DNA from 4 places in the Pseudomonas sp. JV414 genome. Region 1 is predicted to be linked to each of the others. Evidence: predicted binding sites of a transcription regulator. Region 1 holds the regulator's gene; each other region holds the start of a gene.
The links. The regulator FliA, encoded in region 1, starts transcription of late flagellar genes. The targets are predictions, from matches to a motif close to CTAAAGTTTNNNNNNNNNNNGCCGNTAA.
Positions count from the first base shown of each region.

Region 1 (7,362 bases):
TTAGCGGTTGGCGCAGCCGGAGCTGGTACGGCGGCAATCGCCGACTCCAGCGCATCGACGGCAAAGTTGCCCTTGCCGTGCAGCTGATCGAGCAGTGCTTCGAACTCGTCGTCGGTGATGTCGGAGCTGTCGCCTGCCGCTTTCGGGGCAGCCGGTGCGGCTGGCGCAGCCACCGCATCGACGGCGAACTGGCCTTTGCCGTGCAGTTGATCGAGCAACGACTCGAACTCGGCATCGGTGATTTCATCGCTGGCCGAGGCATCGCTGGTCGGCACTGGCGCAGCCGCTGGAGCCTCGGCTTGAGCCTTGACGGCGTTCAGCGAGTCCAGCAGCTGTTCAAATTCGTTATCCGTGATGTCGCCCGATTCTTCAGCGGCAGGTTCTTCCACTACCTCGGCGACCGGTGCCGATTCATCGGCGGTTTGCGGCTCGGCCAGACGGGCCAACGCTGCAAGCAATTCTGGAGTGGCAGCCGTGATCGGGCCGCGTTCGCGGACTTCGCTGAACATGCTGTTCACCGCGTCCAGTGCTTCGAGAACCACGTCCATCAGTTCCGAGTCGACGCGTCGTTCACCCTTGCGCAGGATGTCGAACACGTTCTCGGCGATGTGACAGCACTCCACCAACTCGTTGAGCTGGAGGAAGCCGGCGCCCCCTTTTACAGTGTGAAAACCGCGAAAAATTGCATTGAGCAAATCCGCATCATCCGGTCGGCTTTCAAGCTCGACCAGCTGTTCGGACAGTTGCTCTAGAATCTCGCCGGCCTCAACCAGGAAATCCTGAAGGATCTCTTCATCGGCGCCGAAGCTCATTAAGGGGGTGCTCCTGAGGTCTAAAAACCTAAAAAACCTAAAATGCTAAAACTCTAAAATCCTAGGCTGGATAACAAATCGTCCACATCGTCCTGACCGGACACAACGTCTTCTCTTTTATCGGCATGAATCTGCGGACCTTCACCCTGAGAGAGATGTTTTTGTGGATCTTTTTCAGCCAGCATCGCATCACGGTCATGTTCGATACCCGCAAAGCGGTCTACCTGGCTGGCCATGAGCACGAGCTTGAGCAGATTGCTTTCAACTTCGGTGACCAACTGGGTCACGCGTTTGATCACCTGACCGGTGAGGTCCTGGTAATCCTGGGCCAGCAGAATGTCGTTGAGATTGCTCGACACGACGCGGTTATCTTCGCTGCTGCGTGTCAGGAAACCGTCGACGCGCCTGGCCAGTTCGCGGAACTCTTCAGCCCCGACTTCGCGACGCATGAACCGTCCCCAATCCGTGCTCAGCGTCTGAGCTTCGTCGCTCAGGCTGTTGATCAGCGGCGTGGCGTTTTCCACCAGATCCATGGTGCGGTTCGCCGCGGCCTCGGTCAGCTTGACCACATAACCCAGGCGCTCGGTGGCATCCGTGATCTGAGACACTTCCTCGGCTTGCGGCATGTGCGGGTCAATCTGGAAATTGACGATCGCGCTATGCAGCTCGCGGGTGAGCTTGCCTACTTCCTGGTACAGGCCGCGGTCACGGGTCTGGTTGAGCTCATGGATCAGTTGCACAGCGTCGCCGAACCTGCCTTTTTCAAGGCTCTCGACCAGTTCGACCGCGTGTTTTTTCAGGGTCGACTCGAAATCGCCCTGTGAAGATTCTTTATGCTCCATAGCTCCCCCGTGGCGCAGTACATCAACCGATGCGTTCGAAAATCTTCTCGATTTTTTCTTTCAACGCCTGGGCTGTGAAGGGTTTGACCACATAGCCATTAACACCGGCCTGGGCCGCTTCGATGATTTGCTCGCGCTTGGCTTCAGCGGTCACCATCAGCACCGGCAGGTGCTTGAGCTTTTCATCGGCGCGCACGTGACGCAGCAGATCGATACCGGTCATGCCAGGCATGTTCCAGTCCGTTACCAGAAAGTCGATGCTCCCACTGTTGAGAACCGGGATGGCAGTGGTGCCATCGTCAGCCTCGACCGTGTTGGTGAACCCAAGGTCACGCAACAGGTTTTTTATGATCCGCCGCATCGTTGAGAAGTCATCAACGATGAGGATTTTCATGTTCTTGTCCAATTCGACCTCCAAGCAGTCTTAAACGCGCCCAGCACCTGGACGCGCCATTTCAATCAATCCGGCAAAGCACTCAATGACTGTCTGGAGCACAACAGATCGAGACCGATGCAGTTCAACACCACACCAGCTCCATTCGCAGTGTCCCCACACTGCCTTCAGCGCGCTCGCCACTCCCCCAAACGCCCCCGCAAACGGGCCGCGCACTGGCTGTGTAACTGGCTGACCCGCGATTCGCTGACCCCCAGGACCTCACCGATTTCCTTGAGATTCAACTCTTCGTCGTAGTACAGCGCCAACACCAGTCGCTCACGCTCCGGCAAATTGGCAATCGCGTCCGCCAGCGCCGCCTGGAAGCGTTCATCTTCCAGATCGCGTGACGGCTCGAGATGAGCACTGGCGCCATCCTCATGCAGCCCTTCGTGTTCGCCGTCCTGCAACAGATCGTCGAAACTGAATAAGCGGCTACCGAGGGTGTCGTTCAAAATCCCGTAATAATCGTCGAGACTCAATTGGAGTTCGGCCGCAACCTCATGATCTTTAGCGTCACGACCGGTTTTAGCTTCAATCGAGCGAATCGCGTCGCTGACCATGCGGGTATTGCGGTGAACCGAACGTGGCGCCCAGTCCCCCTTGCGCACTTCATCGAGCATCGCGCCGCGGATTCGAATGCCCGCGTACGTCTCGAAACTCGCGCCTTTGCTGGCGTCGTATTTGGTTGATACTTCAAGCAGGCCGATCATCCCGGCCTGGATCAGGTCTTCGACCTGGACACTGGCCGGCAAACGCGCCAGCAAGTGGTAGGCAATGCGTTTGACCAGTGGCGCGTAACGCTCGATCAGCTCGTACTGCGCGTCACGTGCCGACTTCTTGTAGAGGTTGTAGCCACTGGCTGTCATAGGACGGGTCCTGCCGTTTGTTGCACGAGGCGTTCGACGAAAAACTCCAGGTGCCCGCGTGGGTTGGCCGGCAGTGGCCAGGTATCGACCTTCTGCGCAATGGCCTTGAACGCCAGGGCGCACTTGGAACGCGGGAAGGCTTCGTAGACGGCACGCTGTTTCTGCACGGCCTTGCGCACGCTTTCGTCGTAAGGCACCGCACCGACATATTGCAAGGCGACGTCGAGGAAACGATCCGTGACCTTGGTCAACTTGGCGAACAGGTTACGGCCTTCCTGCGGGCTTTGCGCCATGTTGGCCAGGACGCGGAAACGATTCATGCCGTAGTCGCGATTCAGCAGTTTGATCAGTGCGTAGGCGTCGGTGATCGAGGTCGGCTCGTCACACACCACCAGCAAGACTTCTTGCGCTGCGCGGACGAAACTGACTACCGAGTCACCAATGCCCGCAGCGGTGTCGATCACCAATACGTCGAGGTTGTCGCCGATGTCGCTGAAGGCCTGGATCAGGCCGGCATGCTGGGCCGGGCTCAGATGAACCATGCTCTGGGTGCCGGATGCGGCCGGGACGATGCGGATACCGCCGGGCCCTTGCAACAGTACGTCGCGCAGCTCACAGCGGCCTTCGATCACGTCGGCCAGGGTACGTTTGGGTGTCAGCCCCAGCAGGACGTCGACGTTCGCCAGCCCCAGATCGGCATCCAGCAGCATGACGCGCCGGCCGAGTTCAGCTAGAGCCAGGGACAAGTTCACTGACACGTTAGTCTTCCCGACGCCACCTTTGCCGCCGGTCACCGCGATCACCTGTACGGGATGCATGCTGCCCATGTTATTTCTTTACCTTGTCTTGCATAGACGGAGGCCACATTACTGGCTGCGCGTTCAGCGACTGAACAATGCATGGCCGACCATCGATGTAGGTACAAAAAATGTTCATTAATACCTCAGCCAACCTGCTTGGTCGGGCTGTGGTAAATATCAGCGAACATATCAGCCATGGCTTCTTCGCTGGGTTCTTCCTGCATTTGCACGCTAACGGCGCGGCTGACCAACTGATGACGACGCGGCAGATGTAAATCATCCGGAATCCGCGGGCCATCGGTCAGGTAAGCCACCGGCAATTCATGACTGATGGCCAGGCTCAACACCTCACCCAAGCTTGCCGTTTCATCCAGTTTAGTCAGGATGCAGCCGGCAAGGCCGCAACGTTTGTAACTGTGGTAAGCGGCGGTTAGAACCTGTTTCTGGCTGGTGGTTGCCAAGACCAGATAATTTTTTGATTTGATGCCGCGTCCGGCCAGGCTTTCGAGCTGCATGCGCAGTGCCGGATCGCTGGCCTGCAGGCCGGCGGTATCGATCAGCACCACGCGTTTGCGCAGCAAGGGCTCCAGCGCCTGCACCAGGGATTGACCTGGGTCGACGTGGGTGACCGACACGTTGAGGATGCGGCCCAGGGTCTTGAGCTGTTCCTGAGCGCCGATGCGGTAGCTGTCCATGCTCACCAGCGCGATGTTCTGCGCGCCGTACTTGAGCACGTAACGGGCCGCCAGCTTGGCCAGCGTGGTGGTCTTGCCCATGCCGGCCGGGCCGACCATGGCAATCACACCGCCCTCTTCCAAGGGCTCGACTTCCGGGGTGGCGATCATCCGCGCCAGGTGCGCGAGCAACATGCGCCAGGCCTGACGGGGTTCTTCAATGTCAGTAATCAGCGCCAGCAGATCGCGCGACAACGGGCCGGACAGGCCGATGCGTTGCAAGCGGCGCCAGAGGTTGGCCTGGGCCGGACGGCTGCCTTGTAGCTGATTCCAGGCCAGCGAGCCAAGTTGCACTTCCATCAGTTCACGCAGGCTGTTGAGCTCGAAACGCATCGAGTCGAACGCACGCGGATCGACGCCGGTCGCTGCGGCAGGCGCAGGTGCCGAGCGCCGAGGCTCGGCCAGTGTCGATTCAATCAGCGGCTCGGCGGCGGTCAACGGCAGGCCGGCGAACAACTGTCGATTGGTGCTCTTGTCGCTCTCGCCATCGCCACGCAGACTCAGTTCGGCCTGGGCGGTGACGATCCGCGACTGGGTCTTGCGCAGCTCGTCCTCGAGTTCCATGTTCGGAACACGCGGGGCCAGCGCCGACAATTTGTAATCCAGGGCAGCCGTCAGCTCGACACCGCCGGCGATCCGGCGATTGCCAATGATGGCGGCATCTGCGCCCAGCTCATCACGAACCAGTTTCATGGCCTGACGCATATCGGCGGCGAAAAAACGCTTAACTTGCATAAACCACTACCTCAGCCGTTGGGCCCTACTGTCGCAACGATGGTCACTTGCTTGTTGTCAGGGATTTCCTGGTAAGCCAACACATGCAAACCCGGGACTGCCAGTCGGCCGAATCGCGAGAGCATCGCGCGAACCGGACCGGCCACCAGCAGAATCACCGGTTGACCTTGCATTTCCTGACGCTGCGCCGCTTCGATCAACGAGCGTTGCAGTTTCTCTGCCATGCTTGGCTCCAGCAGAACGCCCTCTTCCGAGCCTTGTCCTGCCTTCTGAAGACTATTGAGCAATATTTGTTCCAACCTTGGCTCCAAGGTGATCACAGGCAGCTCCGACTCAGTGCCTACAATGCTTTGCACGATTGCACGGGATACGCCGACGCGCACCGCGGCCACCAAAGCGGCAGTATCTTGACTCTTGGCGGCGTTGTTCGCGATGGCTTCGGCGATGCTGCGAATGTCCCGTACCGGCACCTGTTCAGCCAGCAATGCCTGCAAGACCTTGAGCAACTGCGACAGAGAAACCACCCCCGGCACCAGCTCTTCGGCCAGTTTCGGTGAGCTTTTGGCCAGCAATTGCATGAGTTGCTGGACTTCTTCGTGGCCAATCAGCTCGCTGGAGTGTTTGTACAAAATCTGGTTCAAGTGGGTTGCCACTACCGTACTGGCATCGACCACGGTGTAACCGAGGGATTGCGCCTGGGCACGCTGGCTGATTTCGATCCAGACCGCCTCCAGACCAAAAGCCGGATCTTTGGCGGTAATGCCGTTGAGCGTGCCGTAGACCTGCCCCGGGTTGATCGCCAGTTCGCGGTCCGGGTAAATCTCGGCCTCGGCCAGGATCACGCCCATCAGGGTCAGGCGGTAGGCGCTTGGCGCCAGGTCGAGGTTGTCACGGATATGCACAGTCGGCATCAAGAAACCCAGGTCCTGGGAGAGCTTTTTACGCACACCCTTGATCCGTGCCAGCAACTGCCCCCCCTGATTGCGATCCACCAGCGGGATCAGGCGGTAGCCGACTTCCAGGCCGATCATGTCGATCGGGGTCACGTCGTCCCATCCGAGCTCCTTGGTTTCCTGGGCGCGGGCCGGCGATGGCAGCAATTCCTGTTGACGCTTGACCTCTTGCAGGGCCTGAACCTTGACCACGTTCTGCTTCTTCCAGAACAGGTAAGCGCCGCCAGCCGCCAGGGCTGCCATGCTCAGAAAAGAAAAGTGCGGCATGCCCGGCACCAGGCCCATCACCGCCATCAAGCCAGCAGCCACGGCCAGGGCTTTCGGTGAAGCGAACATCTGACGATTGATCTGCTTGCCCATGTCTTCCGAACCGGAAGCACGGGTCACCATAATCGCAGCGGCAGTCGACAACAGCAGTGATGGCAATTGCGCCACCAAACCGTCACCGATGGTCAACAAGGCGTAAACCCGACCGGCATCGCCAAAGGTCATGCCGTGCTGGAAGATACCGACCGCCATGCCGCCGATCAGGTTGATGAACAGAATCAGCAGGCCGGCGATGGCGTCACCGCGAACGAATTTGCTGGCACCGTCCATCGAGCCGTAGAACTCGGCTTCCTGGGCCACTTCCATCCGGCGCAGTTTCGCCTGGTTCTGATCGATCAGGCCGGCGTTCAAGTCGGCATCGATCGCCATCTGTTTGCCGGGCATTGCATCGAGGGTGAAACGCGCGCTCACCTCGGAAATCCGCCCCGCACCCTTGGTCACTACGACGAAGTTGATGATCATCAAAATCGCGAAAACCACGATACCAACCACGTAGTTACCGCCGATCACCACTTCACCGAAGGCCTGGATCACCTTACCGGCAGCGGCATGGCCGTCCTGACCGTGGAGCATCACCACCCGTGTCGAGGCCACGTTCAGCGCCAGTCGCAGCAACGTCGCCACCAGCAGAATGGTCGGGAACACCGCAAAATCCAACGGCCGCAAGGCGTACACGCAGACCAGCAATACGACGATGGACAAGGCAATGTTGAACGTAAAAAACACGTCCAGCAGGAACGGCGGCACCGGCAACATCATCATGGCCAGCATGACCAGCAGCAACAGCGGCACACCCAGATTGCCCCGACTGAGGTCGGCAACGTTTGTGCGTGCAGTGTTGATTAACTGAGAGCGAT
Region 1 covers NZ_VYKC01000022.1:43,066-50,427, reverse strand. Annotated here, with positions in the region: gene F6R97_RS24160 (chemotaxis protein CheA) at 1-812, opposite strand, end outside; gene F6R97_RS24155 (protein phosphatase CheZ) at 866-1,654, opposite strand; gene F6R97_RS24150 (chemotaxis response regulator CheY) at 1,677-2,048, opposite strand; gene fliA (RNA polymerase sigma factor FliA) at 2,216-2,956, opposite strand; gene fleN (flagellar synthesis regulator FleN) at 2,953-3,783, opposite strand; gene flhF (flagellar biosynthesis protein FlhF) at 3,900-5,225, opposite strand; gene flhA (flagellar biosynthesis protein FlhA) at 5,237-7,362, opposite strand, start outside.

Region 2 (7,362 bases), on a different contig from region 1:
GAACGGCTGACCTTGTCGCTGCGAGCGGCTCATCGACTGCTCAAGGTTGCTCGCACGTTGGCGGACCTTGAGCAAGTCGATGGCATTACCCGCGAGCACTTGGCCGAAGCGCTGCAATATCGGCCGACAACGCTCTAATCGGCATCACCCCTTGGTGAGATCAACCAACGGCGTCTGTCGCACCTCAGTCTCCCGCCCACCCTGAATCTCGCTCACCCGCTTCAACGCCTTATCCACAGCAGCCTTATCCGCCAACAAGCTGTAGCTGATCCCGAACTGCTTCTGTTCCTTAGGCCCAATCGTCGGCACCAGATTCAGTGGCCGCTGATACCGGCGGTTGTAGGAAAAACTCGTCCCCGGCTCCAGCCCCGTGACATAGCCCTGCCCTTGGGTATCGGTGTTTTTCCACAGGGAGAACACTGGCAGTGTTTGAGTGTTGAAGCCGACCGAAACCCCCAAGCTGCCGGCCTTGTTATGCAACACGGTCAATGTGTCGCCCTTGGCATCGGCATACGGCACCACGTTGTAGACCGTTTCGTCGTAGTCCTTGGTCGGTGCGCGGTAGGTTTGCCAGTCGGGCAGATCGCCCTTGGCCTTGTCGTTGAATGGCGACACTTGTTTCACCGGCGCGGCGAAGCGGGCGCCCTGTTCCAGGAATGGGGTGCTGAAGTTGCTGTGATACAGCGCCTGGTATTCCTTCGGATAGTCGCCGTTATTGGTCAGGGTGTCGTTGAGGGCGAACGCTACGCTGCCGGGTTCGGTGACCAGTTCGGTCGCGACGGAGAAGTCGACTTTCTTGAACGCCTGTTCTTTAAGCTCGCCGCGCAGAGTGATGGCGTACGGCGGTTTTTCATCGATGTGCAGGGTGACTTTGTTCGCAGGGATGTTAGCGGCCCGGCCGTGCAGGGTCAGCAGTTCGCCGTTGTCCATGCCGGGGTGGCCTACCCATTCGTAGCCGCAGCGGGTGACCAGTTCATTGAAACCTTCCAGCCAGCCCAGGCCACCACGGCCGTTGAGTTCGATGAAGGAAGGATTGACCACTTCCTTGACCGGCGAATCCCAGCCCATGCGCACATCGCCGACCGAGGCCTGCAGGACGTTCATGCCGCGAGTCGGTACTAGCGAAAGTTTCATCGTGCCGTTATCGATGTCGACGATGCTGACCCCTTCTTGCCGACCGCCGTGCAAGGTGCGCAGGGTGACGCTGAAGGGTTTGTCGGTTTTTACGCCGAGTTGCTGGCTGGTGATTTGCCAGTTCTGGGCGGCTTTATCGGTATCGAGCAGGACATAGTCCCAAGCCATGGCTTGGGAGGCAGCGGACAGTGCGCTGAGGGCAACAAAGAGTTTGAGCGGGGTCATGGCAGCAGCCTTTCTTGGAGTTGTGCCAATTTTATAGACTTGAAGAAACGTTTCAGCAAGCATAAAAATCGAGACACTGGTGCTAAATGCCAAGGAAGACTATTAGTGAGGAATTGATCCACAGCGTTGAGACAAATTGGGAATCGAGTCGATCCCTTCGCGGGCAAGCCCGCTCCTGATCTCCAGCGTTCACAAATACTGTGTTCACCGCAGATCTACTGTGGGAGCGGGCTTGCTCGCGAAGGCGATTTCAGAGGCGACTCAACGAAACCGGTCAACCTCATGCCGCAAGTCCGCCGCCAGCTTCTCCAGCTCTTTGGCAGTCACAGCCAGGTTCGACACCACTTCGCGCTGCTCACTGTTCGCCAAAGCGATACTTTGCAGATTGCTGCTGAGCAAGGTCGCGGTGCTGCTTTGCTCCTGGGTCGCAGTGGTGATCGCGGCGAATTGCTGACCGGCCGAGCGGCTTTGTTCATCGATCCGTGCCAGCGCCGAGGCGACGTTGGCGTTGCGCGACAGGCCTTCCTGCATCAGCACGTTGCCCTGCTCCATGGTGCTGATGGCGTTGCCGGTTTCCTGCTGGATGCTTTGGATCATCCCGGAAATTTCGTCAGTGGCCTGGCGGGTACGTGAGGCAAGGTTGCGCACTTCATCGGCCACCACCGCAAACCCACGACCTTGCTCTCCGGCGCGGGCAGCTTCGATGGCGGCGTTGAGCGCCAGCAAGTTGGTTTGCTCGGCGATCGCGGTAATCACCCCGACAATGCCGCCGATTTCCTGGGAGCGCTGCCCCAAGGTATTGATCACCGTCGCGGTGCTGTTCAGTGCACCGGCGATTTGCTCCAGGGATGAGGACGCTTCGTCCATCGACGTACGACCGATCTGGGTTTGCTGTGCGTTTTCCTGCGCCAGACGCTGGGTGTTGCCCATGTTGTCGGCGATGTTCAGCGAGGTGGCGCTGAATTCTTCTACGGCGCCAGCCATGCTGGTGATCTCGCCAGACTGCTGCTCCATCCCTTCATAGGCACCACCGGACAAACCGGATAAGGCCTGGGCACGGCTGTTGACTTCTCCCGACGCTCGGCGGATGTGCTCGACCATGGTCGACAAGGCCTGGCTCATCTGGTTGAAGGCGCGGGCAAGTTGACCGATTTCGTCATTGCTCGACACGTTCAGGCGAACGCTCAAATCACCGGCACCCAAGGCTTCGGCCTGACGCACCAGATCACCCAGTGGAGCCAGTTTGCTGCGCAGCAACCAGACCGCCGCACCGACCGCCAGCAGCATCGCCAGCAGACTGCCGATCGCCAATTGAATGCCGACGCTCCAGGTCACGGCGCGGATTTCGGTTTTCGGCATGCTCGCCACCACCGACCACGGCCCGCCTTCGAACGGCACGGCAACACTGTAAAAGTCTTGCGACTTGTCGTTCCAGAAGTCGCCTTTGCCCGGTGTCTTGGCCAGACCGACGATGCTCGAGACCGCCTGATCCAGCGCTTGTACACCGGCAATCGGCACCAGCCATTTGCCTTGTTCATCCAGCAACGCCAGGGAACCGGTCTGGCCGATGCGGAAGCGTTTGAGGTTGGCGAACTGCGCGTTCTGCGCGTCGGTGTAATCGAATCCTACGTACAGCACGGCAATGATCTTACCGCTGCTGTCGCGTACAGGAGTGTACTGCGACATGTAGAAGCGTTCGAAAAGCAACGCTCGACCCACGTAGCTCTGCCCCGCCATCAAACGGGCGTAAGCCGGGTTCGCGTGGTCGAGCAGAGTGCCGATGGCACGGCTGCCATCTTGTTTGCTGACATTCGTGCTGACCCGAATGAACTCCTCACCGCTGCGCACGAACACGGTCGCGACGCCTGCGGTCATCTGCTTGAACTCGTCGACTTCTGCGAAGTTGTTGTTCAACACTTCACTGCCCAAGTGCAGGCCCGGAGTCTGCACACCCGCCACGGTCACCGGCTCATCCGGATGCACGCTCAAACCGGCGCTGAAGCGCTTCTCGAACAGGCCGGCCAGGCGCTGGGTGCTTTCACGCAAGGTGCCGTGAAAGGTGCTCAGCTGATCGGCAAGCAAGCGGGCCTCACTGGCCAGATGCTCTTCGCGGGTGGCGAGGTTGGCGGTGTCCAGCGAGCGCAGGGCGAATACTGTACTGCCACTGATGACAATCGCCAGAATCACGGCAAGCGCAAGACCCAGCTGTGAGGCAATCCGAGCACGAGGTTGAGACATGACAGCTCCTGACCCAGTGGCCGGATCATTCTGATCCCATCGCACACTCGGCAAAATTTCTGATTGTGGGGAAAACATGGAACCTGCACGAAGGTCCCATCAGCAGATTTTCGGCGGCAAAGCTGAATACTTGAGTAATTAACGGGGATATGGCTCAAGGCCGCCATTGCGGCGGCTCCATCGATTCAGCCCAGGCGTTCGACATCCGGTAATTCCATGGCCCGGACCTCGCCTTGCAGGAAATCGCTGAGGCGGCGCAAACGTTCACCTCCAGGGCGGGTTTTCGGCCAGACCAGGTAATAATTCTCACCACTGGCGACGGCCGTCGGCCACGGCAAACTCAGACGTCCCTGCGCAACATCCTCCGCCACCATCAGCAAGTCGCCCATGGACACGCCGTAACCTCGGGCGGCAGCAATCATGCCCAGCTCCAGCGTGTCGAACACCTGACCGCCCTTGAGCGAGACTTGATCGGTCAGGCCCATGCGCTCCAGCCAGTTGCGCCAGTCACGGCGGTCCGGCGTCGGGTGCAGCAACTCAGTACTGGCCAGGCGCGCAACGTCCCACGGTTGATCCTTCAGAAGATTCGGCGCGCCCACCGGAATCAGCTCTTCGGGGAACAGGAAAGTCGCCTCCCAGTCCGGTGGAAAATGCCCATTGCTGAGAATGACGGCGCAGTCGAAGGGTTCGTGGTTGAAGTCCACCCGATCGATGTCCATCCAGGCGCTGGTCAATTGCACTTCGTTCCCCGGTCGCAGGTGGCGAAAACGGCTGAGCCGGGCCAACAACCAACGCATGGTCAGGGTCGATGGGGCTTTCATGCGCAAGATGTCGTCCTCGGCGCGCAAGGTATTGCAGGCCCGTTCGAGGGCGGTGAAGCCTTCGCGAATGCCGGGCAGGATCAGCCGCGCCGATTCGGTCAGTTGCAGGTTGCGCCCGCTGCGATGAAATAGCCGACAGGCGAAATGCTCTTCGAGCGTACGAATGTGCCGACTGACCGCACTTTGCGTGATCGACAGTTCTTCGGCGGCGCGGGTAAACGAGCTATGCCGCGCCGCCGCTTCGAATGCTCGAAGGGCATACAAGGGAGGAAGACGACGAGACATCGGGAAAGCTCCTATAGCGCGATTGCATCAACTTATCAGAAACTCCCCAGCATGAGTTTTAATCATGCCACCCATCCTTTTTATCCCTTTGTGCAAACCCCGCAGAGCGCCGAGAATCGACGCTTCCTGTTCTCTCTGACAATCGAGCGTGATGATCATGCAGCATCCAGCGCGTATTGAACTCTGGGCCATCCTGCGGCTGGCGGGGCCGTTGATTGCCTCGCAGTTGGCGCACATGCTGATGGTTCTCACCGACACGTTGATGATGGCGCGCCTGAGCCCCGAGGCATTGGCCGGCGGAGGCCTGGGCGCGGCGACGTATTCATTCGTGTCGATTTTCTGCATCGGCGTGATCGCCGCCGTCGGCACCCTGGTGGCGATCCGTCAGGGCGCGGGCGACATCATTGGCGCGGCGCGACTGACCCAGGCCGGGTTGTGGCTGGCATGGTTGATGGCGCTGGTGGCGGGTTTGCTGCTGTGGAACCTCAAACCGGTGTTGCTGCTGTTCGGCCAGACCGAAACCAACGTCCAGGCTGCCGGCCAGTTTCTGTTGATTCTGCCGTTCGCCCTGCCCGGCTACCTGAGCTTCATGGCGCTGCGCGGCTTCACCAGCGCCATCGGCCGGGCGACGCCGGTGATGGTCATCAGCCTCGCCGGTACTGTGGCCAACTTCCTGCTCAACTATGCATTGATCACCGGCATGTTCGGTCTGCCGAAAATGGGTCTGGTGGGCATCGGCCTGGTCACGGCGATCGTTGCCAACCTCATGGCGCTGGCGCTCGCGCTGCACATTCGTCGGCATCCGGCCTACGACGCGTATCCGTTGCGCCAGGGTCTGTCGCGGCCCAACCGTCAGTACTTGAAGGAATTGTGGCGCCTGGGCCTGCCGATTGGCGGCACTTATGCGGTGGAAGTCGGCCTGTTTGCCTTCGCTGCGCTGTGCATGGGCACCATGGGCAGTACGCAACTGGCGGCGCATCAGATCGCCCTGCAAATCGTCTCGGTGGCGTTCATGGTGCCGGCGGGGCTTTCCTACGCGATCACCATGCGCATCGGCCAACATTATGGGGCAGGCCAATTGCTTGATGCGCGGCTGGCCGGACGGGTCGGGATCGCCTTCGGGGCGGCGGCAATGCTCGGCTTCGCAATGGTCTTTTGGCTGCTGCCGCATCAATTGATCGGCTTGTTCCTGGACCACAACGATCCGGCGTTCCGCGAAGTTATCAACCTGGCCGTGAGCCTGCTGGCAGTGGCGGCGTGGTTCGAGCTGTTCGATGGCACACAAACCATCGCCATGGGCTGCATCCGCGGGCTCAAGGATGCCAAGACCACATTCCTGGTGGGTTTGGGTTGCTACTGGCTGATCGGCGCACCGGCCGCCTGGTGGATGGCCTTCCATTTGAACTGGGGGCCAACGGGGGTCTGGTGGGGGTTGGCGCTGGGGCTGGCGTGTGCGGCGGTGAGCCTGACGTTGGCGTTTGAGTGGAAGATGAAGCGGATGATCAGGCGGGAGCCGTCGTCAGAGCAGAATTTCGAGATCGCCTAGCCCTGTAGGAGCGAGGCTTGCCCGCGAAGGCGTCGTGTCAGTTAACAACAATGTCGACTGACACGACGCCTTCGCGGGCAAGCCTCGCTCCTACAGGGCCTGAGGTTAGCTCACGACTTCCAGTACGTGCTGCTGACTGCTGCCGAATGTCAGGTACTCAACCAACTCCGTCAACGGCAACGGCTTGCTGATCAGATATCCCTGAACCTGATCGCAACCAAACCCGCGCAACAAATCCAGTTGCTCCAGCGTCTCCACGCCTTCGGCGACCACTTCGAGGTTGAGGTTATGCGCCAGGTTGATCATCGCGTGGACCAGTTTGCGATTCTCTTCCCGCTCCTCCATGCCGCCGACAAAGCTCTTGTCGACCTTCAACAAGGCAATCGGCAGGCTGTTAAGGTGCACGAACGAAGAGAACCCGGTGCCGAAATCATCCAGTGAGAAGCGCACGCCCAAACGCCCGAGGGCGTCCATGGTCTGCTTGACCAGATCGCTGCGACGCATCACCGCGGTTTCGGTCAGTTCGAATTCCAGCCATTGCGCCTCGACGCCACGCTCGGCAATCAGCCGGCTCAGGGTCGACAGCAACTGGCTGTCCTGAAACTGCCGGAACGACAGGTTGATTGCCATGTGCAGCGCTGGCAGACCTCGTTCGCGCAACGCTTGCATGTCCCGCAGGGCCCGGGAAATCACCCAGTAACCCAGCGGCACGATCAAACCACTTTGCTCGGCCAGCGGCACGAATTCGCTGGGGGGCAACAAGCCGCGTTCGCCATGACGCCAGCGCACCAAGGCTTCGAGGCCGACGATCTGGCCGTCCTCAAGGTTCAGGCGCGGCTGGTAATGCAATTCCAGCTCATCGCGACGCAAGGCCCGGCGCAGCTCGCTTTCGAGGTCGGCGATGCTGCGGGCATTGCGATTGATCCGCTCGTTGAAGATGTGAAAGGTACAGCCCTGAGTGCTCTTGGCCTGCTGCATGGCGATGTGCGCGTGCCACATCAACGGGTCGGGGCCGGCCTGCGCTCGTGCGTGAGCGATACCGAGGCTGGAACCGATCAACAGGCTTTCGCCATCGACCCAATAGGGTTCGGACAGGGCTTCGGTAATGCGTTC
Region 2 covers NZ_VYKC01000013.1:164,199-171,560, reverse strand. Annotated here, with positions in the region: gene F6R97_RS15665 (YifB family Mg chelatase-like AAA ATPase) at 1-138, shown strand, start outside; gene F6R97_RS15660 (aldose 1-epimerase family protein) at 145-1,359, opposite strand; gene F6R97_RS15655 (methyl-accepting chemotaxis protein) at 1,621-3,597, opposite strand; gene F6R97_RS15650 (LysR substrate-binding domain-containing protein) at 3,783-4,703, opposite strand; gene F6R97_RS15645 (NorM family multidrug efflux MATE transporter) at 4,861-6,249, shown strand; gene F6R97_RS15640 (bifunctional diguanylate cyclase/phosphodiesterase) at 6,355-7,362, opposite strand, start outside.
Region 2: the regulator FliA is predicted to act here: its motif matches at 3,705-3,732, upstream of F6R97_RS15655 (methyl-accepting chemotaxis protein).

Region 3 (7,362 bases), on a different contig from region 1:
AGGAATGTGCCCGCCCTTGGCGGCCAGCACTTTCTCGCCGGAGTATTCCAGCGGCCCACGTGCGTCCCAGATCGCCAGGTCAGCGGCACCGAGGCGGCTTTGCAGGTATTCGCGGGTGGCGATGGGTTCATCGTGCAGGGTCAGGGCGACCGGGCCACCGACCGCAGGCGGGATCTGGATCGACATCGGCAAGCCTTCTGCCAGCCATGCCGGCAGGCCGCCATCGATATAGTGATACTTGCTGTGGCCGATGACATCCAGCAGCCAGATAAAGCGCCCGGCCCAACCGCCGCCTTCGTCGTCATAGACGACGTAGACCGCATCGGGGTTGTGCCCCAGTTCGCCGAACAATGCTTCAAGCGTGGCCTGGGTCGGTAGCAGGCCCGGCGCAGGTGCCTGACCCAGTTGAGTACGTTTTGGATCGACAAAGCGTGCCCCGGGGATATGCCCTGCGGCATAGCGGGCGCTGCTGGTCAGGTCTACCAGAATCAGTTCGCGGGAGTCGAGACGCGGGAGCAGGTCGCTCGGCTCGATCACCAGCGCCAAGCCAGAGAAGTCAGACATGTGAGGTCTCCAGAGCACAAAGGGGAGGATTGTAGCGCAGCGTCATGAGGGCCTGTTATCAGTTATTTCGGCATAGGAAAAAACTGAAAACAGGCCCTGGTGGTTGGCCCTAGCGCTGGCTAAAGCTGTGCAGGGCTTTTTCGATGCATTGCGCGGTTTTGCCAAAAGCCTGCACGGTAATTTCCGAAAACGGCCCGCCGCCCTGATCCGCCACCACGATCATGATCACTCGACCGTTGTTGACCAGGGAACGCAGCAGCAAGTGCTCACCGCTGAACTGTTTACGCAGGCTGGCCGGCAACAGGGCCGAGAATTGTGCGTTGTTGGACGGCGCCAGGCGCACCTGGGCCTGTTGCGCGAGCAGGCGCTGCAGCACGGTGCTTTGGCTGACCACCAGGTTCAGGCCGGCCACTTCTTTGGGCAACCCGGCAGTCTGGTGCACACGCAGATTAGCGTGCGTGCGGTCGGCCATCAGGATCATCACCCGCCGCATCCCACACGCCACCAGGGCGTCTCGGGCCGATGTGGTCAAGTGCATGGCATTGGTGAAAGGGCTCGGCTCCACCAGCAGTTCGGCACATTGCTTGCGCCACTTCGCCAGGTCTTCTGCGGTCGGCGCCGGGGCCGGCAGCAAACCGGCGTGAGCACGGTTTATGCCCGACGGCCAGATCAGCGCTTCGGCCGGATGCCAGAGGTCCGGCATGGCGTGTTGGCGGGCGCTATTGGCGGCTTGCTGGTGCAATTGTTGTTGCACCTCATCCATCGGTATTTGCAGGTAAAGGCTGGTCAGGAACTGCCAGCGTTCACAGTGGGGACTGTCCCAGGCCTGTTGTGCCGACAACGCCAGACCGTTGGCCAGCAGCACGGTATTGGCGGGCTGATTGAGCCAGCGCCGTAGCGTCGGGTCGTCATCGAGGCGGTTCTGTTGGCGTAGCGGGTGATCGCTGTCACGCGCGATGCGCAGCACTTTCACCAGCTCGCGTTGTTCGCTGCGCAGCAGCCGATAACCCTGCTGCACCCAGATCGGCAAACGCCAGGTGTCCACCAGCGCCAGACAGATTTCCAGCAGGCGCACGCCGAACAATTGCTTTTCGACTTTGCGCGCCGACTCGCCTTTATAGATGACCCGCAGCTCCCATTCTTCAAGCAACTGCGGATGGGTCAACGCCATGGGCCACAGTGGCGAAAGAAACAGCAGGCTGCCCCAGTGGATGTCCTGCCACAACCGCGCCAGGCGACCGGCAAAAAAACCATTGGCCTGTTGGGTGGCGTGCTGGCTGATCAACTGAAGCTGGCGCAAGGCGACAGGTATCTGCAATTGGGGTTCGGCGGGCAGGCGCTCGAGCAATTCTTCGGTGCGTTTCAAACCGAGCCGATTGATCGCCACTTCAAGATTTTCAGCGGGCTCGGTCATGCTGCCATGAGTATGGCGGTTGGCTTCGCGAATCACGCTCAAGGCAAGAGCCGGGCTGTTCTGCATCAGTTCGGCGATGTCTCGCAGCGAACTACGGTTATCTCGGATGGCTTTGCAGACTTGGTCGTGACTGGCTTGCGGAACCGGCAGGCGTACACCATCGAGAAGCTTGACCCAGCCTTCGAGCGTGGTTGGTTTTGGCGTTGGGACGTTCGTTTCGTTAGCCATGGTTGCACGCGATCATTGTCTGCATTACCTGTGCCCGGCGCGGGCTAAATTAGCTTTTCGATTGAACTGGCTATAGTCTGGCGCAGTTTTGCCGATAAGGAGAAGAAGAGATTTTTTAACTTCCGAATATGACCTTGAACCCGACTCAGTAAGTGCTCTCCTACCTATGGCTAAAATTATCGGCATCATCGTCGTATTCGCGAGCGTGCTCGGCGGATACGTGCTTTCCCACGGCAAGATTGCCGCCCTCATCCAGCCTTTCGAGGTGATGATTATCGGCGGCGCGGCCCTTGGTGCATTCCTGCAGGCCAACCCCGGTCATATGACGATGCACGTGCTCAAGAAGTCCTTGAGTATGTTCAGTTCGCGTTTCAACCACACCTTCTACCTGGAAGTGCTGGGGCTGATTTACGAGATTCTTAACAAGAGCCGCCGCGAAGGCATGATGGCAATCGAAGGTGACATCGAAGATGCCGCCGCGAGCCCGATCTTCGCCAAGTACCCGGCGGTCCTGAAAGATGACCGCATGACTGCGTACATCTGCGATTACCTGCGCATCATGTCCTCCGGCAACATGGCTCCCCATGAGCTTGAAGGTTTGTTCGACATGGAACTGACCAGCCTCAAGGAAGACCTGGATCACCCCTCCCACGCAGTCAACGGCATCGCCGATGCCATGCCGGGTTTCGGTATCGTCGCGGCGGTATTGGGTATCGTGGTGACCATGGCTTCCCTGGGTGAAAGCGACCAGAAAATGATTGGCTTGCACGTAGGTGCGGCTCTGGTAGGTACCTTCTTCGGTATTCTCGCAGCCTACGGTTTCTTTGGCCCGCTGGCCCACGCCCTGGGTCACGATGCCAAGGAAGAACTGAACGTCTACGAAGCCATCAAGGCCTCGCTGGTGGCTTCGGCTTCCGGCATGCCGCCATCGCTGGCAGTGGAATTCGGTCGCAAGGTTCTGTACCCGGCGCACCGTCCTAGCTTCGCTGAGCTGGAACAAGCGGTTCGCGGTCGCTAAGTCATGGAAAATAACCAGCCGATAATCATCAAACGCGTCAAAAAGTACGCGGGCGGGCATCACGGGGGCTCCTGGAAAATCGCCTTCGCGGACTTCGCGACGGCGATGATGGCGTTCTTCCTGGTGTTGTGGCTGTTGTCCACGGCAACGCCGGAACAAAAGATCGCCATCGCCGGTTACTTCAAGGATCCGGTCGGTTTTAGCGAAAGCGGCACGCCGTACATCATCGATCTGGGCGGCTCGCCGACCCTGGCGCCGGAGAACACCCTCAACCCCGAGGTGAAATCCCAGCCTCAGCCGGACAAGGTGACTATCGACTCCGAGCAGGTCGAAGGCATGGCCGAGCTGGTCGAGAAGGAGCGTCTGGAACTGCTGCTGCAAGAGTTGCAGAACAAGGTCGAAGAAAATCCGCAGCTGCAGAAGTTCAAGGACCAGATCCTTTTCGAGATCACCCAGGACGGTTTGCGCATCCAGATCGTGGACGCCGAGAACCGCCCGATGTTCGACTCCGGCAGTGCGCGTCTGAAGCCGTATTTCGAAGACATCCTGCTGGCCATGGCTGACACCATCAAAGCGGTGCCGAACAAGATCAGCATCAGCGGTCACACCGATGCCAAGCCGTACTCAGGCGCCGGCGACTTCGGCAACTGGGAACTCTCGGCCAACCGTGCCAACGCGGCCCGCCGTGCATTGATCGCCGGCAGCTATCCGGACTCTCAGGTAGCGCGAGTCGTGGGTTATGCCTCGTCGGCGCTGTTCGACCGGGAGAACCCGTTCAACCCGGTCAACCGCCGCATCGACATCATCGTACTGACCAAGAAAGCCCAGCGTGCCATCGAAGGTTCGCAAGGTGCGGAACCTGCGCCAGTGCCGACGCAAGGACAGGGTGGCCCAGGCGAAGTGCCCACGCCGTCAGCCGATCCGAACGCCTTGCCGGCGGATAAGGAACCGCTGCCGGCTCATGAGCTTCGTGAGCGGTTGAATCTGTTTGATGATCCTGCGCCGAAACCGGGTGATCCGGTCAAGCAGTGATCCACGAAAAAGCCGCGAATGATCGCGGCTTTTTTGTTCGTGCGAAGGCATGACGCTGCTGGCGGTAAAAAAACAAGGAATCAGGATCGCGCTGCAGTCATACCTACCTTTGTGGCGAGCGAGCTTGCTCGCGCTGGGCTGCGTAGCGGCCCCAAAAAATCTGACAACCATTGCATTGCCGATTTTTGTGAGCGCTGCGCACTCAAGCGGGAGCAAGCTCCCTCGCCACAGGTTTCTCACTGACTCAAGACTCTCTTAGGTGAACAGCATTGCGCGATCATCGCGGCTTTTTTTGCACCTGTCAGAAACCCCGTCGAATGCGGTTCTTGAGCTGGTCGTGGAACAGCTCGGCATTGCCTCTATAGGTTCGATAAAGGGATTCGTTGATCGAGCCCAGCGTCATTGAACGCTTGGTCGCCACTTCTTCGCGATAGGCATCAATGAAAAACTCCAGATCCTTGTCGGTGCTGAGCTTTGGCCATTTATCGAGATACAGCGGCAGTTCCGTAGGGCCGGTCTTGAATGAGCATATCCGCCGATGGCTGATGGTCGCTTCGCCAATTTCGAACGGCACCCACCACGACAGAGCGGTCTTGTCCGAGACTATCGCCAGCAGATGCGTGCACTCGGTGATGTTGCGGGTGATGACCCCGGTGATGTCGTCAGTGGTCTGTGATTCCGGATCCAGCACGTCGAAGTAGGTCTTGATGTTGGCCTTAATCAGGCGGGTGCTGATGGCGATGGCGTGGGACCGATCGGTATGGCGGTAGCTGATAAACACTGGCATCAAAAATGTCCCTTGATCGCGAGTTCGCGGTAATAGGCGCCGAGGGCGGTGAGGCGGCAACCGGTGGAATGGAGGGCGGCGTAGTACATGTGTTCGGCGTCCACCGGTTCGATCAGGCTGTGGCGGTTGCACTTTTGCAGTTGGGAGAAGACTTCGCCGTGCTCCGGGTCGAACGTGGCTTCGGTAGGTTCGTAGCTGGGGTCGAGCGCGAACATTGATTCCGCCTCTTCGAACCAGTCGGGCAGTTTGCGCAGAATCTCTTTGGGGATCAGCGGGGAGACTTCTCGCAATGAAATGAACTGCGACACATTGGTCTTGAACACCGGGCGCTGTTCCCACGCGTCGAGAGCGTTGTCGACGAATGAGTAGAGGCTGCCGGGCGTGATTTTCCCCAGGATGTTCGCAGCGCCGCCGTGCAGGGCTTGCAGCAATAGCCCCGTGAAGACGCCGTGGTTGGCGCCTTCCATCGCCGGCTCTTCCTTTTTGCACGCGGTGAGGATGGTCATGCCTTCGCACACCATGCTGCTTTCGCTGCGCAGCGCCCTCACTTCGCCCGCCGAGCCTGCCTGGCAGCAGTCGAGAATAATCACTTTGTTTTTGATTTTTACGGCTTTGGTCGCCCAATTCAGGATGTCGCTGATGCGAATTCCATCCTTGGCGGATTTGTAGTCCTGGGGGATCAGCATGCCTTCGTCCGTATCGACGTCGAAGTTGCCGTGGCCGGCGAAGTAAAGCAGTGCAACGCTGCAATCGCCTGAAAACAATTCCTGGATATGCCCTTCGAGCTTTTCGCGGCTCAGATAATCTTCGGCGGAGGTCAGGACCAGGTTCTTGAAGTTCGGATCGCCATTGGCGTCGGTTTTCAGCACCGAAGCCATGGCCATCGCGTCGTTGTTGCAACCACTCAATTGTGAAACGTGGCTGTAGTTATTAATGCCGATGAACAGTCCCTTGCGCATGGTTCAGCCCGCCGCGTGAGTGCGGATGGCACTGATGATGCTGTTGGTGTTCCACGCACACTCCGCGTGCGCCGCCCGGCGTACCACTGTGGAAATCCGCTCCGCACCAAACGGCTTGACCGCGATGATCACCTTGTTCATGCGCTTGGCGATCTCGATTTCCTTGTTGATCCACTTGCTGTAGGTCGAATACATCCCCGCCATGATCAGTACTGCCGAGCAGAGCCGAATCTTGTTTTCGATGGCTTCTTCTAGTTGTTTGTCGGTTTTCGCGCCGATGATCGGGTTGTCCGGTGGCACCGAAAAATTCTTGAACGTGAAGCCGGGTTTAGCGTTGAGCAGACGCACGAGGTTGTCGTGGGCGTGGGGGTAGTTCCACGAGTGGCTGATGAACAAATGATAGGTTTGCATGGCTGTCCCTCGGTATCGCCAGAAATGCGATGAGGGCTTGAATGTATGCACTTGAGTGGCCGCAACAAGGCCTTGGCGGTTAAAGAGACGTGTCCTTCAGGCAGGCGCGAAGAAGCCTTACAGAGAGGTCTGACGTTTAACTGAGGGAGTTTTTGTAGGACGCCACGAACGACCTACCGCCCCGTAATAGTCAGGGGCGGTTGGCACGTCTGTTTAATAGCTGCTTTCAGGCAAACTGGCGATGATCGAGCGGTAGCTGTTCATCCGTTGCTGCTGCACGCGGCCTTCTTCAAGAGCCTTGAGCAGGGCGCAACCCGGCTCGCGGTCGTGCTTGCAGTCGCGGAAACGGCAGGTGCCGATCAGGTCGTTGAACTCGATGAAACCGGCTTCGACGTCGGCGCGGCTGACGTGACCCAGGCCGAATTCCCGAATACCCGGGGAGTCGATCAACTCACCGCCACCAGGGAAGTGGAACAGTCTCGCGGTGGTGGTGGTGTGGGTGCCTTGGCCCGACAGCTCGGACAGCGGGCCGACGCGGGTGTCGACTTCCGGCAGCAGGCTGTTGACCAGCGACGACTTGCCGACACCGGACTGGCCGACGAATACGCTGATGTGCCCGTCCAGCTGCTTCTGCAACTGTTCCATGCCATTGCCGTGGTGGGCCGACACTTCCAGCACCGGGTAACCCAGCGTGCGGTAAACCGCTAGCAAGGCGTTCAACGCCGGGGCGTTCTGCTCGTCGATCAGGTCGAATTTGTTCAGCAACAGTAAAGGCCGAATACCCGCGTGTTCCGCAGCTACCAGATAACGGTCGATCAGGTTGGCGTGAGGCTCGGGCAGCGGCGCGAAGACGATAACGATCATGTCGACGTTGGCGGCCACCGGCTTGAGTTGGCCACGGCTGTCCGGACGGCAGAGCTCAGTGTTGCGCGGCAGTTGCGCCACGATC
Region 3 covers NZ_VYKC01000009.1:195,355-202,716, reverse strand. Annotated here, with positions in the region: gene F6R97_RS11910 (rhodanese-like domain-containing protein) at 1-564, opposite strand, end outside; gene F6R97_RS11905 (HDOD domain-containing protein) at 674-2,206, opposite strand; gene motA (flagellar motor stator protein MotA) at 2,373-3,224, shown strand; gene motB (flagellar motor protein MotB) at 3,228-4,256, shown strand; gene F6R97_RS11890 (toll/interleukin-1 receptor domain-containing protein) at 4,558-5,043, opposite strand; gene F6R97_RS11885 (caspase family protein) at 5,043-6,002, opposite strand; gene F6R97_RS11880 (TIR domain-containing protein) at 6,006-6,413, opposite strand; gene rsgA (small ribosomal subunit biogenesis GTPase RsgA) at 6,627-7,362, opposite strand, start outside.
Region 3: the regulator FliA is predicted to act here: its motif matches at 2,277-2,304, upstream of motA (flagellar motor stator protein MotA).

Region 4 (7,362 bases), on a different contig from region 1:
CGCTGGTGCCTGATCCCGCGCAGATCCACCGCTTGCCCTGGAGCTCGCAGCCTCGGGCGCTGGCCATTTGCGATGCGGACGAGCTGACGGGCGAGAGCTCACCCTTGTCGACCCGTGGCCAACTCAAGGCCGTGATTGCTCGATACGCCGCTCTCGGTCTGGCGCCGGTGGTGGCGACCGAGCTGGAGTTCTTTGTCTTCGCGCCCAACCCAGACCCGACGCAACCCTTCCAGCCACCACTGGGCCTGGACGGTCGTCGCGAGGACGGTCATTCGGCGTTCAGCGTCAGTTCCAATAACGGCTTGCGGCCGTTCTTCAATGAAGTCTACGAATGCATGGCGGCACTGGGCTTGCCGCGCGATACCTTCATGCACGAGATGGGCGTCAGCCAGTTCGAGATCAACCTGCTGCACGGCGATCCGTTGCTGTTGGCCGACCAGACGTTGTTGTTCAAGCATCTGCTCAAGGAAGTGGCGCTCAAGCATGGCCTGACCGTGGTCTGCATGGCCAAGCCGTTGGCGCACACGCCGGGCAGCTCGATGCATATTCACCAGAGCATCGTCGAGATCGGCACCGGGCGTAACGTGTTCAGCGACAAGGCCGGCGAGCCGACCGCGACCTTCCGTCATTTCATCGGTGGTCAGCAGGCCGGTATGGCGGACTTCACCGCGCTGTTTGCGCCGAACGTGAACTCCTATCAGCGGCTGTGCCATCCTTTCGCGTCACCGAATAATGCCTGCTGGTCCCACGATAACCGCGCGGCCGGGCTGCGCATTCCGGCCAGTTCACCGGTCGCTCGTCGGGTCGAAAACCGCTTGCCGGGGGCCGATGCCAATCCGTATCTGGCGATCGCCGCGAGCCTGGCCGCGGGGTTGTATGGCATCGAAAACAAACTGGAGCCGAGCGAGCCGATTCAGGGTGAGTTCGTTGTGCCGGATAATCTTTCGTTGCCGTGTACCTTGCATGCCGCTCTTGAACGTCTGAAACGTAGCCAATTGGCGAAGGAACTGTTCGGCAAGGAGTTCATCGAAGGCTACATCGCTTCGAAGACCATGGAGTTGACCAGCTTCTTTGATGAAATTACTCCCTGGGAACGGCGTGTTCTAGCAGCCCAGGCCTGACGACCCGTCGCCGTCGGGCTATCGTTTGTCGATAGTCCGATATTCACTGCAAGGAGCCGCTCGGAACGCCGATGCGCCAAATCTTGAAATCTTTTCGGGGGCTTTATTTTGCCTCGCTGATGATGTTGATCGGCTCGGGTCTGTTAAGTACTTACCTTGCCCTGCGCCTGGCGGCCGATAACGTCGACAGCCTGTGGGTCGGTGCCTTGATGGCCGCCAACTATTTCGGCTTGGTGCTGGGCGGCAAGATCGGCCATCGGCTGATTGCCCGGGTCGGGCATATTCGAGCTTATTCAGCCTGCGCCGGGATTGTCGGCGCGGCAGTGCTGGGCCATGGCTTGGTGGACTGGCTGCCCGCGTGGCTGTTTCTGCGGGTGATCGTCGGCCTGGGCATGATGTGCCAGTACATGGTGATCGAAAGCTGGCTCAATGAGCAGGCTGAAGCCAATAAACGTGGGGTGGTGTTCAGCGGCTACATGATCGCCTCGTACCTGGGGCTGGTGTTGGGTCAACTGATTCTGGTCATGCACCCGGGCCTGGGTCTGGAACTGCTGATGCTGGTCGCACTGTGTTTCGCCCTGTGCCTTGTGCCGGTGGCCCTGACACGGCGGATTCACCCGGCGCCTTTGCACCCGGCACCGATGGAGCCACGGTTCTTCATCAAGCGCGTGCCGCAGTCATTGAGTACGGTGTTGGGGTCGGGTTTGATCGTCGGTTCGTTCTACGGTCTGGCGCCGCTGTATGCCTCGCAGCAAGGATTGTCGACCGAACAGGTCGGTCTGTTCATGGGCAGCTGCATTTTTGCAGGCCTGGTGGTGCAGTGGCCGTTGGGTTGGCTGTCGGACCGCTATGACCGGGCGCTGTTGATCCGCTGCTTCGCGTTCAGCCTGGCGCTGGCTGCATTGCCGCTGGCGATCATGCGGCAGGTGCCGCTGGAGGTGCTGTTCATCGCCGGTTTTTTCTGTTCGTTGGTGCAGTTCTGCCTGTACCCGTTGGCGGTGGCGTTTTCCAACGACCACGTCGAGGGTGATCGCCGGGTATCGCTGACGGCGATGCTGTTGGTGACCTACGGTGTCGGTGCGAGTATCGGACCGTTGGTGGCCGGGGTGTTGATGAAGCTGTTCGGCAGTCAGATGCTCTATGCCTTCTTCAGCTTCTTCGCCTTGGTGCTGGTGTGGCGAATCCGCCCGAAAGCGGTCACCAACCTGCATCAGGTGGACGATGCTCCACTGCATCACGTCGCCATGCCGGACAGTATGTCGAGTTCGCCACTGGTGGCTTGCCTTGACCCGCGAGTCGATGAGCAGGTGGTGCAGGATCAGATGCAGAACCCGGTCAACCCGGAAGCTGATTTGAGTCCGGATGCCGAGCCCGAATCAGCACCTGAAACGGATTCGGAACCCGAAGACCCTGACACGGGTCGCGAGCAAAGTTTTACCGAAGCAAGGCCTTGATCAAGGCATAAAAAAACGGGCAGTCACCGCAAGGGATTGCCCGTTTTTTTATGGGAGTGGCGTATCAGAAGTCGTCTTTATCGAAGCGCCGCGCTTCGCGCTGAAGCTGATAGACGAACCGCTCGACCTGCCGCTGCACCAGGCCGCTCATGTTGTGAAAACGCACGCCGGCAAAGGTGGTGTTGATCTTTTCTTCGAAGTGCAGGTAACGCAGTTCGACCGGTGCCGTCATGCTGCCGAAGGGCAGGGCGGCGGCGAAGCGGTCGTAGACCTGGCCCAGTTGCAGACGGGCGGTGATGTCGCCCTCGAAGCGCAACTTGCAGCCGGTGGCGGAGATGTCCAACAGTTTGCCGCTGATGGGAGCCTTGAGTTTGTCGCCATCCAGGTCAACATTGACCAGTTGCGCCAGCTTCAACGCGGCGCGGAAAGCATTGCGGCGCTGGTGATAAACCACCTCATCGGGCAGCGCGCCACGGTAGCAGCGGCCATCGCCGGATTCATCGATGGTCAGCGGGCCGTTGCTTTCCCAGGCGATGCGCACGCCGTCGTGAAAGCCTTCGACCTTGAACGGTTCGCCGGCCAGCAGAAAGCGTTCGCCATCGCGAGGGATCATTTCGTCCAGAGCGATCATCTTACTGTCACGGTCGACGTCCACCAGATAACTCTGAAAGCGCTGGCTGCGCTCGTGGAACGTGATGATCAGCGGATCATGGCTGTCTTGCAGCTGTCGCAGATTGCCGGAGATTTCCAAGGGCGTGGTGAGCACCTTGGGAGGCTGCGTAGCCTCTTCCGCGCTTAAGGCATTGAACACGGGATATCAATCTCCAGACAAATATGACTACCGGCCATCATTCTGCCAGCATGTTTCGCGTCTTGATAGAGCGTGCTCATGGAAAGGCTCAAGCCTGACTGAGCGGGCGTGGTTTTGCGAGTTTGGAGGTTGAACCACGGGCATCATAGAGCGCTGGCGGCTCGCCGCCGGTGAGGATTTTCAGCTGGTTGGCCGTGGCGGCCTGCTGCACCAGAATCGACTGGCCATTGTTAACGTTGGTGGCCTGGCACTGGGTCAGGAGGTCGGTCAGCACGTCGCTCTGTGCCAGCAATTGGTCGCCAATGCTCGAATGGCTGGCAAGTTGCTCAAGGCCCTGGCGATTGGTCGGCAGGTTGAGGCTGGCGAGGATTTCACTGCGCTTGCGGCCATGCTGCTCGAGCAAAATGATCATTGCCTGTTTCTGCGCCAGAATGTCTTCGAGCAGTGGCATGTCGCGACCGTGCAGTGCGAGGGACTCGGTTTGCAGCAGCTCCAGCAGGTGTTGCGCCGGGGCAAAGTCGTCGATGATCAGTTGCAGTAAATTAGTGTCGTGCATGGCTGGCCTTGGGTTTTAAGCGTCCAAAAGCCTGGCGCCGGCGGTGGCCTAGCGCTGGGCTTCGAAGTTGAGCAGTTTGCTGGCTACACGGTTGCTGTCGACTTTATAGCTGCCATCGGCAATCGCTGCTTTCAACTCGGCCACGCGGGCGTTGTCGACGGCAGGCTGATCGCGCAGCTTGTCAGTGACCTTCTGCAACTGTTGAGCCTCATTGCTGAGGTGTACCGATTCCCCGCTTTTGGTGGTACTGGCCTGTTCGGCCGGGGTATTCAGCGGCGTGGATTGGCCGGCTTCGGCGGTTTCCTTCGCAGCGCTGGTACGTGTACTGCCCGTAAGTGACGAGGAGCTGTTTAAACGACTGAAATCGATGACCATGACAAAAAACCTCTGGGTATTTGGACGCTTGCCATGTTTTCGGCTCTCCCCCGGAAAACTTTAGGCCCATTTATCAATGAGCTTGCATGCGCCAGCGCGTGTCCTGCATGCGGCACAGTTTAGGCAACAGCCGAGTGGCGCGCCATATATTCACGAACACAGAGCCCTGCATGGCCGCTCACATAGAAACTTCCACTTGGCCCGGCGCGGTGACTTGCGCCTTGATGACCCGCTGGGAGTTAAGGTTTTTCACGCGAATCTGTTCGCTCATGCCGCCGTTGGACAGCGCTTCACCCGGCATGCGTACACTGAGCGTACCACTGCGGGCGGTAATCACCACCTGATCGCCCTTGCGAATGACTTCCGCCTGTTCGAGGTGCACCAGGGTAATGACCTGATCGGCGACCATTGGTCGGGTAAGTTTTTGTCCGATCGCCTCATCGACGGAGGTCAGAAAACCCTGATTTATCAGGCTGATATCGCGTTCGCGAAGGGTTACGTCCTGAGGCTCGATAATCCCTGTGCGCTTGAGGGGGCGAGTGGTGGTCACGATGTCGCGAAACAGCCGTACTTGAGCGGGTACGAAGACTGTCCAGGGGGAGGCGCCCTCGCAGCGGACCTTAACCGTGACCCGGCCCAGAGGCCTCGCGGGGCTCTCAAGGGTGGCTGTCAATTCCTTGTCGCACATAGGCATGCGCAGGCGCGGATCGAGCTGGTTGACCTCGATCTCGTAGCGTCCTTGTGTTTGACTCGTGGCCAGATAGTCTTCTACGGTGAATTCAAGAAAGCCCTGAGTGACGCCGATAAGCATGTCAGGCAAGGTAACCGCGTCAGCAAGGGCAGGGCTGCCAGCGTTGAACAGGCAAGCGGCCGACATTGCGCAGAGCAATCTGCGGCAGGTTGATGTCAGGTGTCGGAAAAATGTCGGTTCTGTGTTCATAAGAGTTAAAAAGCAAGCGCCGTGCCGTTTAGTGATGAATGTGCGTCGCAACACACTTAGCGTTGGTGTAGGAGTCTGGGCATGGCTGGTGTAATGGATTCGGTGAACCAGCGCACGCAACTGGTGGGGCAGAATCGCCTTGAGCTGTTGTTGTTCCGTCTTGACGGCCAGCAGCTGTATGGGATCAACGTGTTCAAGGTTCGTGAGGTGCTGCAATGCCCCAAGCTGACCCTGATGCCCAAGTCCAGTCCTGTCGTGTGCGGTGTGGCAAATATCCGGGGGGCGACCATTCCGATCCTTGATCTGGCGATGGCGACCGGTTCCGGAGCGCTGAAAGATCAAAGCAATCCCTTCGTGATCATCACGGAGTACAACACCAAGACCCAGGGTTTCCTGGTTCGGTCGGTGGAACGCATCGTCAACATGAACTGGGAAGAGATTCATCCGCCTCCCAAGGGTACCGGGCGCGATCACTACCTGACGGCTGTGACTCGGGTCGACAATCAGTTAGTCGAAATCATCGACGTCGAGAAGGTGCTGGCGGAAGTGGCACCGACACCGGAAGCGATTTCGGTGGGCGTGGTGGATGTCGAGACTCAGCACAAGGCGTTGTCCTTGCGCGTGCTGACGGTCGATGACTCATCGGTGGCGCGCAAGCAGGTGACCCGTTGCCTGCAAACGGTCGGTGTCGAAGTGGTGGCGTTGAACGACGGCAAGCAAGCGCTGGATTACCTGCGCAAGCTGGTCGACGAGGGCAAGAAGCCGGAAGAAGAGTTCCTGATGATGATTTCCGACATCGAGATGCCGGAAATGGACGGGTACACCTTGACGGCCGAGATCCGCAACGACCCGCGCATGCAAAAGCTTCATATCATCCTGCACACTTCATTGTCGGGTGTATTCAATCAGGCGATGGTCAAGAAGGTCGGCGCCGATGACTTCCTGGCCAAATTCCGTCCTGATGACTTGGCATCCCGGGTGGTCGACCGGATCAAAGCAGCAGATATCAGCTAGGGGCGCTTTGCCCCTGGCGGTCAACACGATTTAAAGAGGCCGCATCATTGTCTACGGGTAATTTGGATTTCGAACAGTTCCGGGTCTTCCTGGAAAAAGCCTGTGGCATTTTGCTCGGTGAAAACAAGCAATACCTGGTCTCGAGCCGTCTCAACAAACTGATGGAACAGCAGGGCATCAAATCGCTGGGTGAGCTGGTTCAGCGCATCCAGACTCAGCCGCGCAGCGGTTTGCGCGAGATGGTGGTGGATGCCATGACTACCAACGAAACCTTGTGGTTTCGTGACACCTATCCGTTTGAAGTCTTGAAGAACAAGGTATTGCCTGAAGCGATCAAGGCAGCCCCCGGCCAGCGCCTGCGGATCTGGTCGGCGGCGTGCTCGTCGGGCCAGGAACCGTATTCGCTGTCGATGTCCATCGATGAGTTCGAGCGGGTCAACATGGGCCAGTTGAAGATGGGTGTGCAGATCGTTGCCACTGACCTGTCCGGCACTATGCTGACCAACTGCAAAACCGGCGAGTACGACAGCCTGGCCATCGGCCGCGGTCTGTCGCCCGAGCGCCTTCAGCGTTACTTCGACCCGAAAGGGCCGGGACGCTGGGCCATCAAGGCGCCGATCAAGAGTCGGGTGGAATTTCGCTCGTTCAACCTGCTGGACAGCTACGCAGCCCTGGGCAAGTTCGACATCGTGTTCTGCCGCAACGTGCTGATCTACTTCTCCGCCGAGGTGAAGAAAGACATCCTGTTGCGCATTCACAGCACGCTGAAGCCGGGCGGTTATCTGTTCCTTGGCGCGTCCGAAGCGCTGAACGGTTTGCCGGATCATTACCAGATGGTCCAATGCAGCCCGGGGATCATTTACAAGGCGAAGTGATTCGTTGACGGCATAAAAAACGGGAGTCCTCAGGGGCTCCCGTTTTTTTATGCCTGTAATTATCTCTCAAAATCACCACAACCCCTGTGGGAGCGGGCTTGCCCGCGATAGCGTCGTATCAGTCGACATCAATGTAATTTGTTACACCGCCATCGCGGGCAAGCCCGGCTCCCACAGGGGTAAGTGTTGTTCTTCCGACTGCGATAAGCGGCAGAA
Region 4 covers NZ_VYKC01000005.1:108,873-116,234, reverse strand. Annotated here, with positions in the region: gene F6R97_RS09280 (glutamine synthetase family protein) at 1-1,121, shown strand, start outside; gene F6R97_RS09275 (MFS transporter) at 1,193-2,575, shown strand; gene F6R97_RS09270 (flagellar brake protein) at 2,640-3,386, opposite strand; gene F6R97_RS09265 (flagella synthesis protein FlgN) at 3,475-3,942, opposite strand; gene flgM (flagellar biosynthesis anti-sigma factor FlgM) at 3,991-4,317, opposite strand; gene flgA (flagellar basal body P-ring formation chaperone FlgA) at 4,496-5,257, opposite strand; gene F6R97_RS09250 (chemotaxis protein CheV) at 5,339-6,271, shown strand; gene cheR (protein-glutamate O-methyltransferase CheR) at 6,319-7,146, shown strand.
Region 4: the regulator FliA is predicted to act here: its motif matches at 4,354-4,381, upstream of flgM (flagellar biosynthesis anti-sigma factor FlgM).